3 regions of the Pseudomonas sp. AC355 genome follow, and region 1 is predicted to be linked to each of the others. Evidence: predicted binding sites of a transcription regulator. Region 1 holds the regulator's gene; each other region holds the start of a gene.
The links. Region 1 encodes sigma-54, which starts transcription at its own class of promoters, with help from an activator protein. Its sites were predicted from a motif close to ANTGGCATNNANNTTGCTNT; they were not measured.
Positions count from the first base shown of each region.

Region 2: the regulator sigma-54 is predicted to act here: its motif matches at 4,488-4,507, upstream of ACZ0AI_RS17150 (ammonium transporter).
Region 3: the regulator sigma-54 is predicted to act here: its motif matches at 4,649-4,668, upstream of ACZ0AI_RS01255 (flagellar basal body rod protein FlgF).

Region 1 covers NZ_OZ409843.1:4,677,443-4,684,419, reverse strand. The annotation lists gene lptC (LPS export ABC transporter periplasmic protein LptC) at 1-127, shown strand, start outside; gene lptA (lipopolysaccharide transport periplasmic protein LptA) at 114-656, shown strand; gene lptB (LPS export ABC transporter ATP-binding protein) at 659-1,384, shown strand; gene ACZ0AI_RS21760 (RNA polymerase factor sigma-54) at 1,553-3,061, shown strand; gene hpf (ribosome hibernation-promoting factor, HPF/YfiA family) at 3,145-3,453, shown strand; gene ptsN (PTS IIA-like nitrogen regulatory protein PtsN) at 3,469-3,933, shown strand; gene rapZ (RNase adapter RapZ) at 3,951-4,808, shown strand; gene ACZ0AI_RS21740 (HPr family phosphocarrier protein) at 4,821-5,093, shown strand; gene ACZ0AI_RS21735 (ZIP family metal transporter) at 5,100-5,996, opposite strand; gene ACZ0AI_RS21730 (superoxide dismutase) at 6,030-6,641, opposite strand; gene ACZ0AI_RS21725 (hypothetical protein) at 6,655-6,977, opposite strand, start outside.
Region 2 covers NZ_OZ409843.1:3,635,399-3,642,375, reverse strand. The annotation lists gene ACZ0AI_RS17170 (GltB/FmdC/FwdC-like GXGXG domain-containing protein) at 1-575, shown strand, start outside; partial or broken gene ACZ0AI_RS17165 (FMN-binding glutamate synthase family protein) at 591-1,913, shown strand; gene ACZ0AI_RS17160 (DMT family transporter) at 1,978-2,313, shown strand; gene ACZ0AI_RS17155 (hypothetical protein) at 2,793-2,972, opposite strand; gene ACZ0AI_RS17150 (ammonium transporter) at 3,021-4,391, opposite strand; partial or broken gene ACZ0AI_RS17145 (methyl-accepting chemotaxis protein) at 4,653-5,196, opposite strand; gene ACZ0AI_RS17140 (DUF1989 domain-containing protein) at 5,658-6,977, opposite strand, start outside.
Region 3 covers NZ_OZ409843.1:235,533-242,509, forward strand. The annotation lists gene ACZ0AI_RS01225 (chemotaxis protein CheV) at 1-221, shown strand, start outside; gene cheR (protein-glutamate O-methyltransferase CheR) at 329-1,156, shown strand; gene flgB (flagellar basal body rod protein FlgB) at 1,441-1,851, shown strand; gene flgC (flagellar basal body rod protein FlgC) at 1,863-2,306, shown strand; gene flgD (flagellar hook assembly protein FlgD) at 2,321-2,995, shown strand; gene ACZ0AI_RS01250 (flagellar hook protein FlgE) at 3,039-4,520, shown strand; gene ACZ0AI_RS01255 (flagellar basal body rod protein FlgF) at 4,717-5,457, shown strand; gene flgG (flagellar basal-body rod protein FlgG) at 5,505-6,290, shown strand; gene flgH (flagellar basal body L-ring protein FlgH) at 6,352-6,977, shown strand, end outside.

The DNA of each region.
Region 1 (6,977 bases):
GACCCAGCAAGCCGTTAGAATCGACGCGGCCAACGGGGTGACCACGGCACAAGGAATGAAAGCGTACTTGAATGACGGCAGGATGCTCCTGCAGTCCAACGTAAGAGGCCAGCATGAGGTTCGTTAAAACCCTCCCCCTACTTCTCAGCCTCGGCGCCACGCTCGGAAGCGCAAGCGCCTGGGCTCTGCCGAGCGACCGTGATCAACCGATCCGCGTGCAGGCCGACAGTGCTGAGCTGGACGACAAACAAGGCGTTGCAGTGTATCGCGGCGACGTCGTCATCACTCAGGGCACCCTGAAAATCACTGGCGACACCGTCACCATCACCCAGAACGCAAAGGGTGAGGTCGATGTGTTCACCTCGGTGGGCAAACCCGCCTATTACGAGCAGAAGCCCTCGGCCGACAAGCAGATCGTCAAGGCTTACGGCCTGACCATCCAGTACTTTGCTGCCAATGAGCGCATCGTACTGATCGACCAGGCCAAGGTGGTTCAGGAAGGCAACACCTTCGAAGGCGAGAAAATCGTCTATGACACCCAGCGACAGATCGTCAATGCAGGCCGCGCCACGGGCACCAATGTGTCGACGCCGCGCCCGCGTATCGACATGGTGATCCAGCCGCAGAAAAAACCCGCCGCTGAGCAGGGCCAATAACGATGGCAACTCTGAAAGCCCAGCACCTGGCCAAAAGCTATAAAGGTCGCCAGGTCGTTCGCGACGTAAGCCTGAGCATCGACAGCGGGCAGATCGTCGGCTTGCTCGGCCCCAACGGCGCCGGCAAGACCACCTGCTTCTACATGATCGTCGGCCTGGTTCAGGCCGATCAGGGCCGCGTACTGATCGACGATCTCGACGTCAGCCACCAGCCCATGCACGGCCGCGCCCGCGCCGGTATAGGCTACCTGCCTCAGGAAGCGTCGATCTTCCGCAAGCTCAGTGTGTCCGATAACATCATGGCGATCCTGGAAACGCGCAAGGATCTGAGCCGCGCGCAGCGGCTGCAGGAACTGGAGGGCCTACTGCAGGAATTCCACATCACCCACATTCGCGACAACCTGGGCATGAGCCTGTCGGGTGGTGAGCGCCGCCGTGTAGAAATCGCCCGCGCCCTTGCAACATCACCGAAATTCATCCTTCTCGACGAGCCCTTCGCCGGCGTCGACCCGATTTCGGTCGGTGACATCAAGCAAATCATTCACCACCTCAAAGCCAAAGGCATTGGGGTGCTGATCACCGATCACAATGTGCGCGAAACCCTGGATATCTGCGAGACCGCCTATATCGTCAGCGACGGCCAACTGATCGCCGAGGGCGACTCCGCTGCGATCCTGGCCAACCAGATGGTAAAGGAAGTCTACCTGGGCCACGAATTCCGCCTGTAACGGTTTTCCCACCGATGGGCATCCAGAGCCTGTTACCCCACGACATGGTCGTAATGAAATGGTAACGGGCTCTAGGCAAACCACTCGTGTTCAGGCATATAATTTGCTTCCTAGTGGCGCTTTGGCGCCCTGTCGTGGATCGCGCACAGACGCCAGATAAGGTCTGCAATGAAACCATCGCTAGTCCTGAAAATGGGCCAGCAGCTGACGATGACACCGCAGCTGCAACAAGCCATTCGCCTGCTCCAACTGTCGACTCTCGATCTGCAACAGGAGATCCAGGAGGCACTGGAGTCGAACCCGATGCTCGAGCGTCAGGAAGAGGGCGACGACTTCGACAATTCGGATCCCATGGCCGACGGCGCGGAAAGTGCCACCACTGCGACTGCTCAGGAAGAGAAATTTCAGGAGCCGACCTTCCAGGAAAACACCCAGACCGTCGACAATCTGGAAGAAGGCGACTGGGGTGAACGCATCCCCAGCGAACTACCCGTCGACACAGCCTGGGAAGACGTCTACCAGACCAGCGCCAGCAGCCTGCCAAGCAATGACGACGACGAGTGGGACTTCACCACTCGCACCTCCGCTGGCGAGAGCCTGCAGAGCCATATGCTTTGGCAACTCAACCTGGCGCCGATGTCCGACAAGGATCGCCTGATCGCCGTTACCCTGATCGACTGCATCAACGCTCAGGGCTACCTCGAAGAAACTCTCGAAGAAATTACCGACGCCTTCGACCCCGAACTCGATGTCGAGCTCGATGAAGTCGAAGCCGTGCTACACCGCATCCAGCAGTTCGAGCCTTCCGGCATCGCCGCCCGCGACCTGCGCGAGTGCCTGCTTCTGCAATTGCGTCAGCTACCGACCAATACACCCTGGCTGAGCGAAGCTCAGCGCCTCACCAGCGACTACCTAGACCTGCTCGGCAGCCGCGACTACAGCCAGTTGATGCGCCGCATGAAGCTCAAGGAAGACGAGCTACGCCCGGTCATCGAGCTGATTCAAAGCCTCAACCCGCGTCCTGGCTCACAGATCGAATCGAGCGAGCCCGAGTACGTGGTACCTGACGTGATCGTGCGCAAGCACAACGATCGCTGGCTGGTGGAGCTCAACCAGGAAGCCATGCCGCGCCTACGCGTCAACGCGCAGTACGCAGGCTTCGTGAAACGCGCCGACTCCAGCGCCGACAACACCTTCATGCGCAATCAGTTGCAGGAAGCACGCTGGTTCATCAAAAGCCTGCAGAGTCGCAACGAGACCCTGATGAAGGTCGCGACGCAGATCGTCGAGCATCAGCGCGGCTTCCTCGACTACGGCGACGAAGCCATGAAGCCGCTGGTACTGCATGACATCGCGGAAGCGGTAGGCATGCATGAGTCGACCATTTCCCGCGTCACCACCCAGAAGTACATGCATACACCGCGTGGCATTTACGAGCTGAAATACTTCTTCTCCAGCCACGTCAGCACCTCCGAAGGCGGCGAATGTTCGTCCACCGCGATCCGCGCGATCATCAAAAAACTGGTCGCCGCGGAAAATGCGAAAAAGCCATTGAGCGATAGCAAGATCGCTGGTTTACTGGAAGCACAGGGCATTCAAGTGGCGCGCCGCACAGTCGCCAAGTACCGTGAATCGCTCGGTATAGCGCCTTCGAGCGAACGCAAGCGACTGATGTAAGGTGCCCTTGTAAGAGAAGCCCCAGTGTTCCTGCGGCAGGTTTTATCGCCTGCCACTCACACACGGCAACAAGGAGAAGCGGTATGCAAGTCAACATCAGTGGGCACCAGCTGGATGTGACAGACGCACTACGCAGCTACATCGAGGAAAAGCTCGGACGTCTCGAGCGGCACTTCGACAAGATCACCAATGTGCAGGTCATCCTGGAGGTCGAGAAGCTCAAGCAGAAAGTCGAAGCTACCTTGCATATCGCCGGAGGCGAAGTGGTGGCAAATGCCGAGCATGAAGACATGTACGCTGCCATTGATCTACTGACCGACAAACTTGACCGCCAACTCATCAAGCACAAGGAAAAACAGCTCGACCGCCAGCAGGGCGCAATGGCCCGCTGACCTCGTCCTTATCCTATGATCCGACTTGAAAATATCCTGACCCCCGGCCGTTCCCTCGTGAACGTGCCGGGCGGCAGTAAAAAGCGTGTACTCGAACAGATAGCTGCCGTGATCGCGAGCGACCTGCCCGATCTCGACGGCCAGACCATCTATGAAAGCCTGATCGCCCGGGAAAAACTCGGTTCGACCGGTTTTGGCAATGGCATCGCCATTCCCCACTGCCGCCTACCCGGCTGCAGCTCACCGATCAGTGCACTGCTGAAACTCAACGCTGCGGTCGACTTCGACGCCATCGATGGTGCGCCCGTCGATTTGCTGTTCGTGCTGCTGGTTCCCGAAGCAGCGACCGATGAGCACCTGGAACTGCTGCGCCAGATCGCCAGCATGTTCGACCGCGAGGACGTTCGCGAGCGGCTGCGCCAGGCTCAAGACAGTGAATCGCTGTACCAGACCGTAGTGAACGTGCAGAACGGCCAATAGCCCTACAGGATTAGCCCATGCGCCTGATCATCGTCAGCGGCCGTTCCGGCTCGGGCAAGAGCACCGCTCTCGACGTGCTCGAGGACAACGGTTTCTATTGCATCGACAACCTGCCTGCCGGCCTGCTTCCGGAGCTGGCCGAACGGGCGTTGTTGCATACCGAGCTGTTGCACCCACAAGTGGCGGTATCGATAGACGCACGCAACCTGCCTAGCCAGCTCAAGCGCTTTTCCGAACTGCTTGATGAAGTGCGCGGCCGCAACATCCGTTGCGATGTCCTGTATCTGGACGCCAGCGAAGAAACCCTGCTCAAGCGCTTTTCGGAGACGCGCAGACGTCACCCGCTGACCAACGACCAGCGCTCGCTGGCCGAAGCCATGGTCGACGAGACCAAACTACTGAGCCCGATCATCGACCGTGCCGATCTGAAGATCGACACCACTCACCTGAATCTCTACCAACTGCGCGACACCCTCAAGCTGCGCCTGCTCAACCAGCCGGAACCGGGTACCGCCTACCTGATCGAATCCTTCGGTTTCAAACGGGGGATGCCGGTGGATGCAGATCTAGTGTTTGACGTGCGCTGCCTGCCCAATCCCTACTGGAAACCCGAACTGCGTGACTTCACCGGCCTCGAGCAGCCGGTCGAGGAATACCTGGCAGCCCAGGAGGACGTCCAGGACATGTACCAGGACATCTTCACCTATCTGCACAAGTGGCTGCCGCGCTTCGCTGCCAGCAACCGCTCTTACGTTACCGTTGCGATCGGCTGCACGGGCGGCCACCATCGCTCGGTGTACCTCGCCAACCGCCTGGGGCACGCCCTCAAACCGCTGCTGAAGAATGTTCAGATCCGCCACCGCGACCTCAGTTAAGGAATTGCCGCGATGCCCGCCTGTGAAATCACCATCATCAACAAACTCGGCCTGCACGCGCGCGCGGCCGCCAAGTTCGTCGGGGTCGCGGGGCGTTTTCCCTGCCAGGTGAGAATCGGGCGTAGCGTCGAGAGCCTCGTAGATGGCAAGAGCATCATGGCGGTGATGATGCTCGCCGCCGGCAAGGGCACCATCGTGCACCTGGCGACCGAGGGCGAGCGGGAAGAGGAAGCCCTGCAGGCGCTGATTGACCTGATCAATAACTACTTCGACGAAGGCGAGTGATCGCCCTCAGACGTTCAGGGCATTGCCCACAGCCAACATCAACACGAACCCCGACGCAAAACCCAGTACAGCCGGTGGCATGTCACTGCGTCGATACAGCTTGGGAATGATCTCGCGTATCACCACGAAGAGCATTGCCCCCGCCGCGATCGCCAGCCCCCAGGGCAGCAACTGCAACGACACGCCGACCAACCAGGCCGAAAGCAGCGCGAACAGCGGCTCGACCAACCCGGAGGCGGCGCCGCAAAAAACCGCCTTCCATCGCGACATTCCTGCCCCGGCCAGCACCAGGGCAATGATCAGCCCCTCGGGTACGTCCTGCAACGCAATCCCCAGCGCCAATCCGTCGGCATTCGACAGATTGGCCGCGGCCGCCACACCGACCGCCATTCCTTCCGGCACGTTGTGCAGAACGATGGCGATAACGAACAGCCAGACGCTCAAGCCGACGCCCTGATCTGCCTGCATGTTCGCTCGCGATGTACGAGACAACCAGTGGCCCAGCACCCATAAGGCACCAGCACCGAGCACCACTCCTGCGGCGACCAGCAGCGAGCCCTGACTAGCGCTCAGGCCCTGCTCGTGAGTCAGCTGAAAAGCCGGCAGAAGGAGCGAAAAAAGACTGGCAGCGAGCATCATGCCCCCACCGAAACCCAGCATGGCCGTGTAAGAACGTGCCGAAATGCTGCGCATGAAAATAACTGGCAAGGCACCCAGTGCTGTGCCAAGAGCACACAGCATGCCGCCATGCCAGGCATACCAGAGAGCCGGCGAAAGCCGGCTCTGCAAACCACTCCAGACCTTGAGGGCAAGAATGATCCCGCCGCCAACGAGCAGCATCAGGCCCAATGCATAGCGAAAGGAACGGCTATTGGCCGCGATCAACTCGTGCAGTGGGCTCATGCGTACACTCGATGCCGGCTCATAGGCATGCAATCAAGCCAGAGCGGCCTGATAGCGACGCGCCACTTCGGCCCAATCGACGACGTTGTAGAACGCACCGATGTATTCGGGGCGACGGTTCTGGTAGCGCAGGTAGTAAGCATGCTCCCACACGTCCAGACCCAGAATCGGCGTATTACCGTTCATCAACGGGCTGTCCTGGTTACCGGTGCTTTCAACCACCAGCGTCTTCTGTGGCGTTACGCTGAGCCAGGCCCAGCCGCTGCCGAAGCGGGTCAGTGCGGCTTTGGTGAAGGCTTCCTTGAAAGCCTCCAGGCCACCCAGCTGGCTGTCGATGGCGGCTTTCAGCTCACCTTGGGGCTCACCACCGCCACTGGTGCTCATCACGGTCCAGAACAGCGAATGGTTGGCATGCCCACCACCGTTGTTGATCACCGCACCGCGCTTGTCTTCCGGCACTTCCTTGAGACGAGTGAGCAGCTCTTCGACCGGCAGCTCGCCAAGCGAGTTGCCTTCCAAAGCGGCATTGAGGTTGTTGACGTAGGTCTGATGGTGCTTGCTGTGATGGATTTCCATGGTTTGCGCATCGATGTGCGGTTCCAGGGCATCGTAGGCGTAAGGCAGAGCAGGCAGGCTATACGGCATGGTTTCACTCCTTCTAATGGTACTGACGAACGACAGACGCTGGGCGTTCTGCCGGTGAAGCATCGCCAGGCGCATGAGCGCCCAACAATCGATCCGTACGGGGGTAGGCCCCGTGCTCGGCGACAAAGTTCAACAGACTGGTGTAGGTTCGGCCGCTGTGATTGAGTGCAGCCTGGCGCAAGGACGGCGACAGATGCTCACTGCCCATGCAGCGCAACAGGTGTTCATGGCAGGCACAGAGGTGCTCGGCGGACTCTTCCGGATGACCGATCATCAGTTGCAGATCGGCCAGGTTGTGCTGAGAAACGACGAAAGCCGCCACCGCAGCATCGGCAT
Region 2 (6,977 bases), 1.0 Mb from region 1:
GCGCCCACAACCTCGCGGTTGGCGTCAACGAAGCCATCTCCATCGATATTCAGGGGCATGCCGGCTACTACTGCGCGGGCATGAACCAGAAGGCCTCGGTCACCGTGCACGGCAACGTCGGCGTGGGCTGCGCCGAGAACATGATGAGCGGCTACGTGCGGGTCAAGGGCAGCGCCTCGCAGGCTGCCGGTGCCACCGCCCATGGCGGCCTGCTGGTGATCGAGGGCGATGCTGGCGCACGGTGTGGCATTTCCATGAAGGGCATCGACATCGTGGTCGGCGGCAGCATTGGCCACATGAGCTGCTTCATGGGCCAGGCCGGCAGGCTGGTGGTCTGTGGCGACGCCGGCGATGCGCTGGGCGATTCGCTCTATGAGACGAAGATCTTCGTCAAAGGCAGTGTCGAGTCACTGGGTTCCGACTGCATCGAAAAAGAAATGCGCGCCGAACATATTGAGGAGCTGCAGGTGCTGCTCAATCGCGCCGGTTTCAAGGAGAACGCCGCCGATTTCAAACGCTACGGCTCGGCTCGCCAGCTGTACAACTTCAAAGTCGATAACGCCAGCGCGTACTGATTCAGGAGCATCATCATGAGTGACAAGCAACCTCCCGTTCTGCGCGAGTCGGCCACCTTCGATCGCCTGACCATCCAGGAAATCCAGCGCGCCGCCGAGACCGGTATCTATGACATCCGCGGTGGTGGCACCAAGCGCAAGCTGCCGCACTTCGACGACCTGTTGCTGCTCGGCGCCAGCGTGTCGCGTTATCCCCTTGAAGGCTACCGCGAGAAATGCGGTACCGACGTCATTCTCGGCAACCGTTTCGCCAAGAAGCCGCTGCACTTGAAGATTCCGGTAACCATCGCCGGCATGAGCTTCGGCGCGCTGTCGGCCAATGCCAAGGAAGCCCTGGGCCGTGGCGCCAGTATCGCCGGTACCAGTACCACCACCGGTGATGGCGGCATGACGCCGGAAGAGCGTGGTCAGTCCCAGCATCTGGTCTATCAGTACCTGCCGTCACGCTACGGCATGAACCCCGACGACCTGCGCAAGGCCGACGCCATCGAGATCGTCCTCGGCCAGGGCGCCAAGCCAGGCGGCGGTGGCATGTTGCTCGGCATGAAAGTTACCGAGCGCGTCGCCGGCATGCGTACCCTGCCAATTGGCGTGGATCAGCGCAGTGCCTGTCGCCACCCGGACTGAACCGGGCCGGACGACCTGGCGATCAAGATCGCCGAACTGCGCGAAATCACCGACTGGGAAAAACCCATCTACGTGAAGATCGGCGCCAGCCGCCCTTACTACGACGTCAAGCTGGCGGTAAAGGCCGGTGCTGACGTGATCGTCCTCGACGGCATGCAGGGGGGCACCGCAGCGACTCAGGAAGTGTTCATCGAGCACGTTGGTATCCCGATTCTGCCGGCCATTCCGCAAGCCGTGCAGGCGCTGCAGGAAATGGGCATGCACCGCAAGGTTCAGCTGATCGTCTCCGGTGGCATCCGCAACGGTGCCGACGTGGCCAAGGCCATGGCGCTGGGCGCCGATGCCGTGGCCATCGGTACGGCCGCGCTGATCGCCCTGGGTGACAACCACCCGCGCCTGGACGAGGAGTTGAAGAAAATCGGTTCAGCCGCCGGTTTCTACGATGACTGGCAGAACGGCCGCGACCCGGCCGGTATCACCACCCAGGATCCGGAGTTGTCCAAACGCCTCGACCCGGTCGAAGGTGGTCGCCACTTGGCAAACTACTTGCGTGTGCTGGTGCTGGAAGCCCAGACCATGGCTCGCGCCTGCGGTAAGTCGCACCTGCACAACCTCGACCCCGAGGATCTGGTGGCGCTGACCGTAGAGGCCGCCGCCATGGCGCGGGTGCCGCTGGCGGGCACCAACTGGGTGCCCGGGCAGGGTTACTGATCACACCCATCAGCCGGCCTTTCCGAGAGGAAAGGCCGGCTTTTGTGCACATGAAGGAATTCAAATGACTGCATCCTGGGCCTGGATGACACTGCTCGCCGCCGGCATCTGCGAAGTGATGTACGCCTCCGCCATTCCTCGTACGCAGGGCTTCACGCGGCTTTGGCCTAGCCTTTACTGCATCTTCTTCATCGCCCTGAGCATGTACCTGCTGGCGCTCTCGGCCCGCTACCTGCCAATGGGCACTGCCTATGCCGTGTGGGTTGGCATCGGCGCGGTCGGCACGGCGATCTACGGCATCGCTTACCTCAACGAACCAGCCACGCTGGCGCGGCTCGTTTGTCTGGTGCTGATCGTCTGTGGGGTGGCCGGCCTGAAGCTGTTCAGCCCGGCGGGCTGAAACCTGTTCCTTGGCGTCAGGCCAGACTTCACCGGTATTGCCTGCTAAAGGGCAAAAGCAGCCGAAAGCAGACCTTCGATTTGGTGGGCTAAAGCCCACCCTACAGCCGCGCATCTAACCGTAGGGTGGGCTTCAGCCCACCAATTGGCGCCCCACAATGAACGGCGGCTATCGCCACCTTGCTGCCATAGCAGCGGCTGGACAGAGCTCTTTTGTCCACCATAGGCCTCGTGAGATGGTGGACGGGTGAAGCGTCGTCCACCCGACTCGCTTGTTTTTGTGGGGTCGCCCAGGCCTTGCATGTCTCTAGCTCGCAAGATCGTGAACAGGTTCCTAGGCAGCTGCCTTCATCGAGGGAGCGTTGCGGGGCGATGATGCGCGGGTGAGCGGCTGTCTGTGGATAACTCGCGGGCGGTGGTTTCGAGAGGACACGGGAGCGAGCGGGGGGATGACCGGCGGGGTTGCCGCCGGTCGAAGGGTTACTTCAGTTTGTCGAGTTCTTCGTCAGGCAGCGCGTAGCTGTGCTTCTCATGAATGATGGTCGCGATCAGGGCGTAGAGGCTGACAGCAGCCACCAGGAAGCTGATGAAGATCAGGATGGCGGGCTTGTCGGCGTAGGTGAATACGGCGCTGGCACCTTCAAAGGTGGTGATGCTCATGGCGATACTCCTTGAGATGAGCCGGCCGCCATCGCGGCCGGCCGAGGGTCATTTGGCTGTAGCGGATCCGAGGGTGGAAGGTTCGGCACTGCCGCCAACGGTGCTGCTGGGCCCGTACATGCTGTTCCACTCCGGGTAGGCCTGGGCCGGTACTTCGGTCAGATCCAGGCCGCGCTCTTCGGCATGCGCCGGTACGCGCAGCATGCCGGCCTTCTTGAGTGCGTAGGAGATGCCATAGCCAGGGATGAAGCCCAGCGCGGCCATCACCAGCGCCCCGCCAACCTGGCCGAGGAAGCTGATGTCGGCCATGCCGTTCATGTTCGGATAGCCAGCCAGGAAAATACCGCTGATCACCAGCCCGGCCAGACCACCGAAGCCATGCACCGCGAAGGCGCCGACGGCGTCGTCCAGCTTGAACTTGAGCAGCAGGTTGTTAACCAGAGGCGCCGTAGCCGCCACGCCCATGCCGATCAGGTAGGCCAGCCCGGGGTGGTAGAGATCCAGGCCAGGTGCGACCGAGATGATGCCGACCAGACCACCGGACATCATCCAGTAGGGCTCGCGGGTGGTCAGGTAAGCGCCGATCAGGCCGCCAGCGAAGCCCATCAGGGTGTTGTAGGAAAAGGCCGAGAGGTTGGTCGGTTGGCCATAGATGTTGGTCCACTGAGCGCCGGAGTTGTAGATGATGCAGCCGCCGAGGAAGCCGAAGAAGCCGACGATGATCAGCATCAGGCCGACCACGCACATCGGCATGCTGTGGCCGACGATGGCATTGGCGCTGCCGTCAGGGTTGAAGCGGCCGATGCGTGCCCCGAGGTTGATCAGCACGCCAAGGGCGAAGAAGCCCGCGACCATGTGCACCACACCTGCCGCGCCGACGTCATGGTAGCCCCACAGTACGGTCAGCCAGCCTTCCGGGTGCCAGCCCCACGCGGCGGCGAGCAGCCAGAGAAAGCCGCCGAGCACGATGGTCATGATGATGAATGCGCTCATCCGCGCACGCTCGATGATCGCTCCCGAGAGGATCGAGCCGGTGGTGGCGGCGAACAGCGCGAAGGCGCCCCAGAAAATGCCGGTGGCGTTGTCCTGGATGTTCGGGCCCATGGCTTGACTCCACGGCATGCCGGCCATCAGGGCGTCCATACGCGGCACCAGGCCATCGGGGAAGGCGTTATAAACGGCCCAGCCGAGCAGGAACACGCTGGGCACGATGAAGCCGAAGGCGAGGATGTTCTTAACGCCCGCCGCCAGGGCGTTCTTCAGGCGCGAAGCGCCGATCTCGTAAGACAGAAAACCTGCGTGGATGCAGATCATCAGTGCGGTACACCACCAATAGAACATTTCCATGTTCAGCGTGTTGGTCATTTCAATCAGGGCCTGCAGCTCTTCGAGCGTAGGCGGTGTCTTCTGTTCTTCCATCACTGAATCCTCGAAAGCGGTTTATTGGAATAAGTGGTGCGCAGGCAGGTCGAGTCGAAAGTATTTTATTGCGGATAAACAAATGTTCTTATTGGGAAAGCAATGAGTGTGCCAGTCCTAAAGGGCTCCAGCCCTTGCTGTCTGCGGCGTAGAAGGGGTTGCAGTGCCCTTTTTTTGCTCACGATCAGTAGCCCTCGCCTGAAGATGGTTCGCCCGAGCGTTCCTTCTGCAACATGCCCTGGATCTGCTGCACCGAGTCCTGCGTTCGTCGCGCCAGATTGCGCACTTCATCGGCGACCACGGCGAAGCCGCGCCCCTGATCGCCAGCCCGTGCCGCTTCGATGGCGGCGTTGAGCGCTAGCAGGTTGGTCTGCTCGGCAATGCTGCGAATCCCCCCGGCGACCTGAGCAATCTGCGTGTAGGTGGCCTGGATGTTGGCCTGTTCGCGCTGGTGCAGCGTGGCGGCGGTCTTCTCGTCGCTGATCTCGCGCACGGCGCCGGTGACATACAGCAGGTGGCCCTGGGCATCGCGCAGGCAGCGGCCGCGTTCGCGGTACCACACCTCGCCACGGCTCTTGTGGCGCATGCGGTATTCGACGGCGTAGAAGCCATCACCACCGGTGTCGACCATCGAGGCATTGAAGGCCTGCATGACCTGTTTCAGGTCATCGGCGTTGACCACCTTGAAATAGCTGTCCCAGCCATCGGGAAATTCCTGGGCGCTGTAGCCGATCAGCTCGCGGAACTGCTCGGACCAACGAATCAGGTTCTGCGGATGGTCGGGGTCGCCAGCCACCACGTTCATCGCCCAGCTGCCTTCGGTGAGGGTACGTTTGGTCAGCTCCCAGACCTGGCGTTCTTCGTCCCAATGGGCGCGCTCGGCTTCCAGCTCGTGCAGGCGCCGCTGGCTGTCGTCACGTTCGTGGAGGAGTGCGTCGATCTGCGCCCGGGCCTCGGCGAGGTCCTCCTTGAGTGCGGCGTACTCTTCTGCACTGCAGGGCGGTGGTGCCTGGCATTCGGCCTGCTGGCGGATGCGCTGCAATTCGTCCCAGTCGCGCTGCAGCCGCTGCAGGCTGCTGAGCAGCCGGGCATCGCGCTGCAGATGAGGCTGTGCGGCGGCCGTGCTGGGCTGGCCGTCGAACAGGCGGTTAAGCCACTGGCTGAGTTCATCGGCCAGGTTTCGGGACGCATTGCTGAACCACATGGGCCACCTCCGTGAGATCGAATGGCCATCACCAAGCAATTCTCTTTCCACAACCGGTTCGGTCATGCCCGCACCTTGCTCTTGTCCGGGTCGTAGGCGACGGTGCTGGCGCTGACCTGCGCGCGGATGCGCTTCTGCAGGCCGTCGAGCTTGCCTACCTCGACGGCTGTGCCGGGCTCGCAGTAGCCGACATCCAGGCGACACAAGGCGATGTTGCGGCCCAGTAGCGGTGAGCGCGTGGCACTGGTAATCACGCCGATCCGGGCCCGGCCGCTATATACGCAGTCGCCGTGGGCAGCGGTTTCATTGCCTTCCAGCTGCAGGCCGACCAGCTTGTGGCGGGGGGCTGCGCTGCGCCTTGATAGGGCATCGCGGCCGATAAAGTTCGCCGCCTTGCTCTTGAGTGGCACACAGAAGCCAATGCCGGCCTCGAACGGATCGGTCTGATCGTCGAATTCGTAGCCGGCGAAAATCAGCCCCGCTTCGATACGCAGCATGTCCAGCGCTTCGAGGCCGAGCGGTACCAGGCCCAGGGGTTCGCCGAGCTGCCACAGGCGTTGCCACACCTGTAGCGCATCGTGCGGATGGCACCAGACTTCGTAGCCCAGCTCGCCGGTATAGCCGGTGCGCGACACCATCACGGGTGGGCCGTTGTAGTCATCCAGACGACCGACCAGAAAGCGGAACCAGCCCAGCTCCTCCAGCGTTGGCTGGGTGCCTGGCGTCCAGATCATCTGCGCGAGCAGTTGACGGCTCAGCGGGCCCTGCACGGCGACGTTGTGGATCTGCTCGGAGGCGCTCTTTATCCACACCTTCATGCCCAGTTTTGCGGCCTGTTCACGCAGCCAGATGCCGGCGTAGTCCTCGCCACCGATCCAGCGAAACGCATCGGCGCCGAGGCGTAGCAGGGTGCCGTCGTCGAGCATGCCGCCGTGCTCGAAGCACATCGCCGAATACACCACCTGGCCGACCGCCAGCTTGCGCACGTCGCGGGTCAGGCAGTGGTCGAGCAGTGCTTCGGCGTCGGGGCCGAGCACCTCGAATTTGCGCAGCGCGGAAAGATCCATCACCGCCACGCGTTCGCGGCAGCCGTGGTATTCATCGGTGGCGCCGTAGCCGTCGAAGCGGGTCGGTGTCCAGAAGCCCCGGTAGTCGACGAACTGCCGGGTGAGGGCCGAGGTGCCGGCGTGAAAGCCGCTTTCGCGGGTCAGCACCGGATCGGCATCTGCTGTTTTTCGAGTGGCCATGGCAAGACTGAAACGCTCCTTCTCGGAATACACGCGGATGTGGATATCGGTGGGCTGCCAGCCATTGGCGGGGTCGATGTCGTCCGGGCAGGAACTGCTGGCGCAGACCAGATCGGTCAGCGCCTTGAGCAGGAC
Region 3 (6,977 bases), 4.4 Mb from region 1:
TTGAAATGCCTGAGATGGATGGCTATACGCTCACCGCGGCGATTCGCACTGATCCGCGCATGCAGAAGCTGCACATTCTCCTGCATACTTCGCTATCCGGAGTATTCAACCAGGCGATGGTGAAGAAAGTGGGTGCAAACGATTTTCTGGCGAAATTTCGTCCGGACGATTTGGCTTCTCGTGTGGTCGAACGCATCAAGTCGAGCGATCACTCGGCATAACGTATGAGCCGCTTGGTGTTTTTGGCCGGGCGCTGGCGGCAAAATCGGTAAGCTTGCATTGGCTCGCTTGCCGTATTCGACTTTCATAGATGGGCGAGGCTTCGCGAGTGTCTTCAGGTAATTTGGATTTTGAGCAATTCCGGATCTTTCTGGAAAAAGCCTGTGGCATCGTACTGGGTAGCAATAAGCAGTACCTGGTTTCCAGTCGGCTGAACAAGCTGATGGAGACCAACGGCATCAAGACGCTGGGCGAACTGGTTCAGCGTATGCAAACTCAGCCACGTAGTGGTCTGCGCGAGCAGGTGGTCGATGCCATGACGACTAACGAGACCCTATGGTTTCGTGATGCCTATCCCTTCGAGGTACTCAAAAATCGCGTCTTGCCTGAGCTTATGAAAGCGTATCCTGGGCAGCGCCTACGTATCTGGTCGGCAGCCTGTTCGTCAGGGCAGGAGCCTTACTCGCTGTCGATGAGTCTCGATGAGTTTGAGCGCAGCAACCTCGGTCAGCTAAAGGCCGGTGTTCAGATTGTCGCCACCGATCTGTCGCCGACCATGCTCAATAATTGCAAAACAGGCGAGTACGACAGCCTAGCAATGGGGCGTGGTCTTGCTCAGGAGCGTTTGCAGCGTTACTTCGATCCCAAAGGGCCTGGGCGCTGGGTGGTCAAGCCCGCGATCAAGAGCCGAGTCGAGTTCCGGCCGCTGAACTTGCTGGACAGCTATGCCAGCCTCGGCAAATTCGACATCGTGTTTTGCCGAAACGTACTCATCTACTTCTCCGCCGAGGTGAAGAAGGACATCCTCACGCGTATTCACGCCATGCTCAAGCCAGGCGGCTATCTGTTCCTCGGCGCATCCGAAGCCCTCAATGGCTTGCCGGAGAAATACCAGATGGTGCAGTGCAGCCCTGGGATCATTTACAAAGCTAAATGATTCGGGGAATCAAGAAACGGGAGACTTAGGTCTCCCGTTTTTATTTCTGCGGGCCCGTCTTGCCCGACAGTGTTCTGTCACTGCAGCGTCAGAAAAGCGGCAAACCTTGGTTGAATTGCCGCTCCCAGCTTGCCAATCGGCGGAAAAGCTTTGCCGCTTGAATCTGCCGAGCCTTGTGTTTTTATCGTATCAGGCTGATTTATAAGATAAAAAATAAATTGGCACGTGCCTTGCTGTGATGTTTGTAAGTAAACAGGCTCGCCGCCACGGCAAAGGTTCCTGAGATGAGCATCAGTTTCGATAGCGCACTTGGCATTCACGAGAAGGCATTGGGCTTCCGCGCTCAGCGTGCCGAGGTGTTGGCCAACAACATGGCTAACGCCGATACCCCCAACTACAAGGCCCGGGATCTGGATTTCGCCTCCGTGCTGGCCCAGCAGGCCGCGAAGAGTGGCGGCAGCGGTAATTCGGGGCTGAAAACCACGAATAGCCGCCATATCGCAGCAGAAGGCGTGCCAATGGGCGATGCGGCGCTGGCCTATCGAACACCGACTGCGCCTTCGATCGATCAGAACACTGTCGATGCTCAGCTCGAACAAGCCAATTATGCCGAGAACGCGGTGGCCTTCCAGGCCAGCTTCACGCTGCTAAACAGTAAATTCAAAGGGCTCGTCAGCGCCCTGCGTGGTGAATAAAGGAGCCCGATATGTCACTTACCAGCGTTTTCAATATCGCCGGAACCGGCATGAGTGCCCAGAGCACTCGCCTGAATACCATTTCCAGCAACATCGCCAACGCCGAATCGGTCTCATCGAGCATCGATCAGACTTATCGGGCGCGTCACCCGGTGTTCGCTACCGTGTTTCAGCAGGCGCAGGGCGGTGAAAACGGCTCGCTGTTCGCTGATCAGGACCAGTCGGGTGCTGGTGTTCAGGTGCTTGGTATCGTCGAGGATCAGAGCAGTCTGATGCCACGCTACGAGCCTAACCACCCGGCCGCCGACGAAGCCGGCTATGTGTATTACCCCAACGTCAACGTGGTCGAGGAGATGGCGGACATGATTTCTGCCAGTCGCGCCTTCCAGACCAACGTGGAAATGATGAATACCGCCAAACAGATGATGCAGCGCGTTCTGACCTTGGGTCAGTGAGCCGGGAGTGAGAAATGAGCACTGTTGATGGCGTCAGCTCCAGTTCGGTACTGGACAAGTATCAGGTCAAGCAGGATTCCACCACACAGAACAAGGAGCTGGGCAAGGATCAGTTCCTCAACCTGCTGGTGGCGCAGCTGAATAACCAGAACCCACTAGAGCCTCAGGGCAACGGCGAGTTCATCGCGCAGTTGGCGCAATTTAGTACTGTGGAAGGGGTTGAGAAGCTCAACTCGAGCATGGAGACCATTTTGTCCGGCTATCAGTCCTCCCAGGCTTTGCAGGCTTCTTCGCTGGTCGGTCGCAAGGTGATCGTGCCGGTGGACAAGGCGGTGGTCGATACCAGTGAAAGCTTCAAGGCCAGTGCGGTGCTGCCAACCAGCAGTAGCAACGTGTACGTCAACGTTTATGACAGTGCCGGTGCGGTGGTCAACCGGATCAATCTGGGTGAGCAGCAGGCTGGCAACGTGAGCTTCATCTGGGACGGCAAGGACTCCAGCGGCAATGTGATGAAGCCGGGCACTTACAGGTTCGAAGCACAGGCGACCTATGGCAATGAAACCAAGGGGCTCTACACCTTGCTGCCGGCCAACGTCGACAGCGTCACCCTGGGTGGCAACGAATTGATGCTCAATCTTGCGGGTATTGGCAATGTGCCGCTGTCGCAGGTGCAGGTCATTGGTCAGTAATTAACAGGCTGTAACTGCCGGGCTTTCGGCAAGGAGATTTTTCATGTCGTTCAATATCGGTCTTAGTGGCCTGCGCGCTGCGACCAGTGACCTCAACGTGACGGGTAACAACATTGCTAACGCCGGTACCGCTGGCTTCAAGCAGTCGCGTGCCGAGTTCGCCGACCTGTATGCCTCGTCGATGCTCAGCAGCGGCTCCAACCCGATCGGTAGTGGGGTGCTGCTCAGCGATGTATCGCAGCTGTTCAGCCAAGGCAACATCAACTACACGCAGAACTCGCTGGATCTGGCCATCAATGGCAGCGGTTTCTTCCGTACCAGTAACAACGGTGATATCAGCTATACCCGTGCCGGTTACTTCGGTACCGACCGCGAAGGCTTCATCGTCAACAACTTCGGGCATAACCTGCAGGGTTATGGGGTAGACGCCAACGGTAATCTGCAGAACGGCATCATCGGCAACCTCCGTGTGGAGACGTCCAGCCAGGCGCCGCGGGCGACGGGTACGATTACTCAGCCGTTCAACCTGAACTCGACTGAAACCGTTCCAGTGCTGCGGCAGAGTGCCTATGACGGCGCCTACCAAACGGCCTTCAATGGTTCACTGTTGCCGGGTAACCCCAACCCGACTCCTGCTGAGATCGCGGCTGCGACTGCGGCAGCCACACCAGCAGAGCTTGCGGCCGCGAATGCAGCGGGCGCTACTGCGGGCTCCACTGCGGCCAACGCCTCTTTCAACCCGGCGGATCCGACCAGTTACAACCGATCGACGTCGGTGAATATTTATGATGCTCAGGGCAATGCTCACTCCTTCACCCAGTACTTTGTGAAGACCGGTGCCAATAGCTGGGACATGAAGATTCTGGTCGACGGCCGGAACCCGCTGGATCCGACCAACACTCAGCCGCTTTCGGCTGCCGTGAGCTTCGACGCTGCCGGTAAACTGCAGACTATCGATGCGACTGGCCTGAGCACAGGGTTGTCGCTGAACCCCGACGGCACCATCAGCATGAACGGCTGGATTCCGGCGGCACCCACCAATGCCGAAGGCACCACCTGGGCCGCCAACGGCTCCGAGGCCAGTGCGGCGGTGAAGTTCGATTTCCGCGGTTCTTCGCAGTACAACAGCACGTTCTCGGTTGCCAAGGTCGTGCAGGACGGCTACAGCACAGGTGAGTTGTCGGGCCTTGAAATTGATGAGACCGGTGTGCTCTTTGCTCGCTATACCAATGGCCAAACCAAGGTTCAGGGCCAGCTAGTATTGGCTAACTTCGCCAATATGCAGGGGCTTACACCGGTCGGCAAAACGGCCTGGGTTCAGTCGTCGGCATCTGGCGAGCCGGTCATCGGTACGCCGAAGAGTGGCACGCTGGGTACTTTGCAGTCCGGTGCGCTGGAAGACTCCAACGTCGAGTTGTCAGAGCAACTGGTCAACCTGATCGTTGCCCAGCGTAACTACCAGGCCAACGCCAAAACCATCGAGACCGAGAGCGCCATCACGCAGACGATCATCAACCTGCGTTGATGCATGCGTCAGGGAGTTGTTGCCGCTAGCGGCAACAACTCGCCAAACGACAAATTACAGGCTCCTTCGGGAGCCTGTGTTGTTTCTATAATTCCAATAAAAACAGGTGCTTATCCTGATTTAAAGATTGTGGCACGCCAATTGCTTTTCAGCTCTTGTCAGAGTCGCGGGCGAGTTGCCCCACCTCGGAGGAAACATGGACAAGATGCTGTACGTCTCCATGACTGGTGCCCACAACAATACGTTGGCCCAGCGTGCCCACGCCAACAATCTGGCGAACATCTCCACGAGCGGTTTTCGCCGTGATTTCGAGCAAGCGCGGGCGATGCCGATTTTTGGCGAGACCCAGCCGTCGCGCGTATTCGCCATGAGCGAGCGGCCAGGTACCGATTTCACTCCGGGCTCCCTGCAGGAAACCGGCCGTGACCTGGATGTCGCGATTGGTGGCAAGGGCTGGTTGGCTGTGCAGGCACCTGATGGCACCGAAGCCTACGTGCGTACCGCAAGCCTGAACGTTGATGCCCAGGGCATGCTGCGTACCGGCAATGGTATGCCGGTAATGGGCAATGCTGGGCCGATCGCCGTGCCGCCTGAGCAGAAGATCGAGATCGGCCAGGATGGCACCATCAGCATTCGTGCCCTTGGCGAGGCGCCCAACGTGCTGGCCGAGGTCGATCGCTTGCGGCTGGTGAACCCTGATCTCAAACAGATGCAGAAGGGCAGCGACGGCATGATTCGTTTCAACGGCCCGCAGCCGCCGGAAATGGACGCCACCGTGCAGATTACCTCAGGCTTCCTTGAGTCCAGCAACGTCAATGCGGTCGAGGAGATGACCTCGATTCTGGCGCTGTCCCGGCAGTTCGAACTGTCGGTGAAAATGATGCGTACCGCAGAAGACAACGACACCGCCATGGCGCGTGTCTTGCAGATGACCTGATAACCACACGCGCGGCGCCATGAATCCGGCGCCCGAGGAGAATCGCTATGCTTCCGGCACTTTGGGTCGCCAAGACCGGCCTGTCGGCTCAGGACATGAACCTGACGACCATTTCCAACAACCTGGCCAACGTTTCAACGACGGGTTTCAAGCGCGATCGCGCCGAGTTCGAGGATTTGCTCTATCAGATCCGTCGCCAGCCCGGCGGCCAGTCCAGCCAGGACAGCCAACTGCCGTCCGGCCTGCAGCTCGGTACCGGTGTGCGCATCAACGGCACCCAGAAGATTTTTACCGCTGGCAGCCTGCAGACCACCGAGCAGCCGATGGACATGGCGATCAACGGCCGCGGCTTCTTCCAGGTGCTGATGCCCGACGGCACGGTGTCCTACACCCGTGACGGCAGCTTCCACCTGAACTCGGATGGCCAGGTCGTGACGTCCCAGGGTTTCGCGCTGGAGCCAGCCATCGTGCTGCCACCGGAAGTGCGTACCTTCACCGTGGGTGAGGACGGTACCGCTTCGGTGACGACCACCGGCAACCCACAGCCGCAGATCGTCGGCAACATCCAGATCACCGACTTCATCAACCCGGCGGGGCTGGAGGCGATCGGTAACAACCTGTTCCTGGAGACCGCCTCCAGTGGTGCACCTCTGGTGGGAACGCCCGGCCTCAATGGCTTGGGCACGACCCTGCAGAACACCCTGGAGAACTCCAACGTCAGCGTGGTCGAGGAGATGGTCAACATGATCACCACCCAGCGCGCCTACGAGATGAACTCCAAGGTCATCTCCACCGCTGACCAGATGCTGTCCTTCATTACGCAGAACCTTTAAGAAACGTGGGGTAGGGCAGCAGCTCACCCCTGATACGCCTGAACGCTGTGAGGTAGTGGTTATGAACCGCTTGGTGTGTGTGTTCTCGATTCTCGGCAGCGTAGTGCTGAGTGGCTGCGTGGCGCCTGCCGCCAAGCCCAACGATCCGTACTACGCACCTGTGCTGCCGCGTACACCGCTGCCGGCCGCGCAGAACAATGGCTCGATCTTCCAGTCGGGGTTCGAGAACAACCTGTACGGCGACCGCAAGGCCTTCCGCGTGGGCGATGTCATCACCATCAGCCTCAGCGAGCGTATGCAGGCCAGTAAGAACGCTAGCTCGCAGATGTCCAAGGACAGTAACGCCAACATCGGTCTGACGTCGTTGTTCGGCGGTGGCGTATCGATCGACAACCCCAGCTCCAGCCTCAACCCGTTGAAGGCCGAGAACCTGGGGCTCAGCGCTCAGTACGGCGCCCAGCGTGACACCAGCGGCTCCGGCCAGGCCGGGCAGAGCAACAGCCTGACCGGCTCGATCACTGTGACCGTCGCCGAAGTGCTGCCCAATGGTTTGCTGGTGGTGCGCGGTGAGAAGTGGATGACTCTTAATACCGGTGACGAGCTGGTGCGCATCGCCGGGCTGGTTCGCTCCGACGACGTCGCCCGTGACAACACCGTGGCTTCGACCCGTATTGCCGATGCACGCAT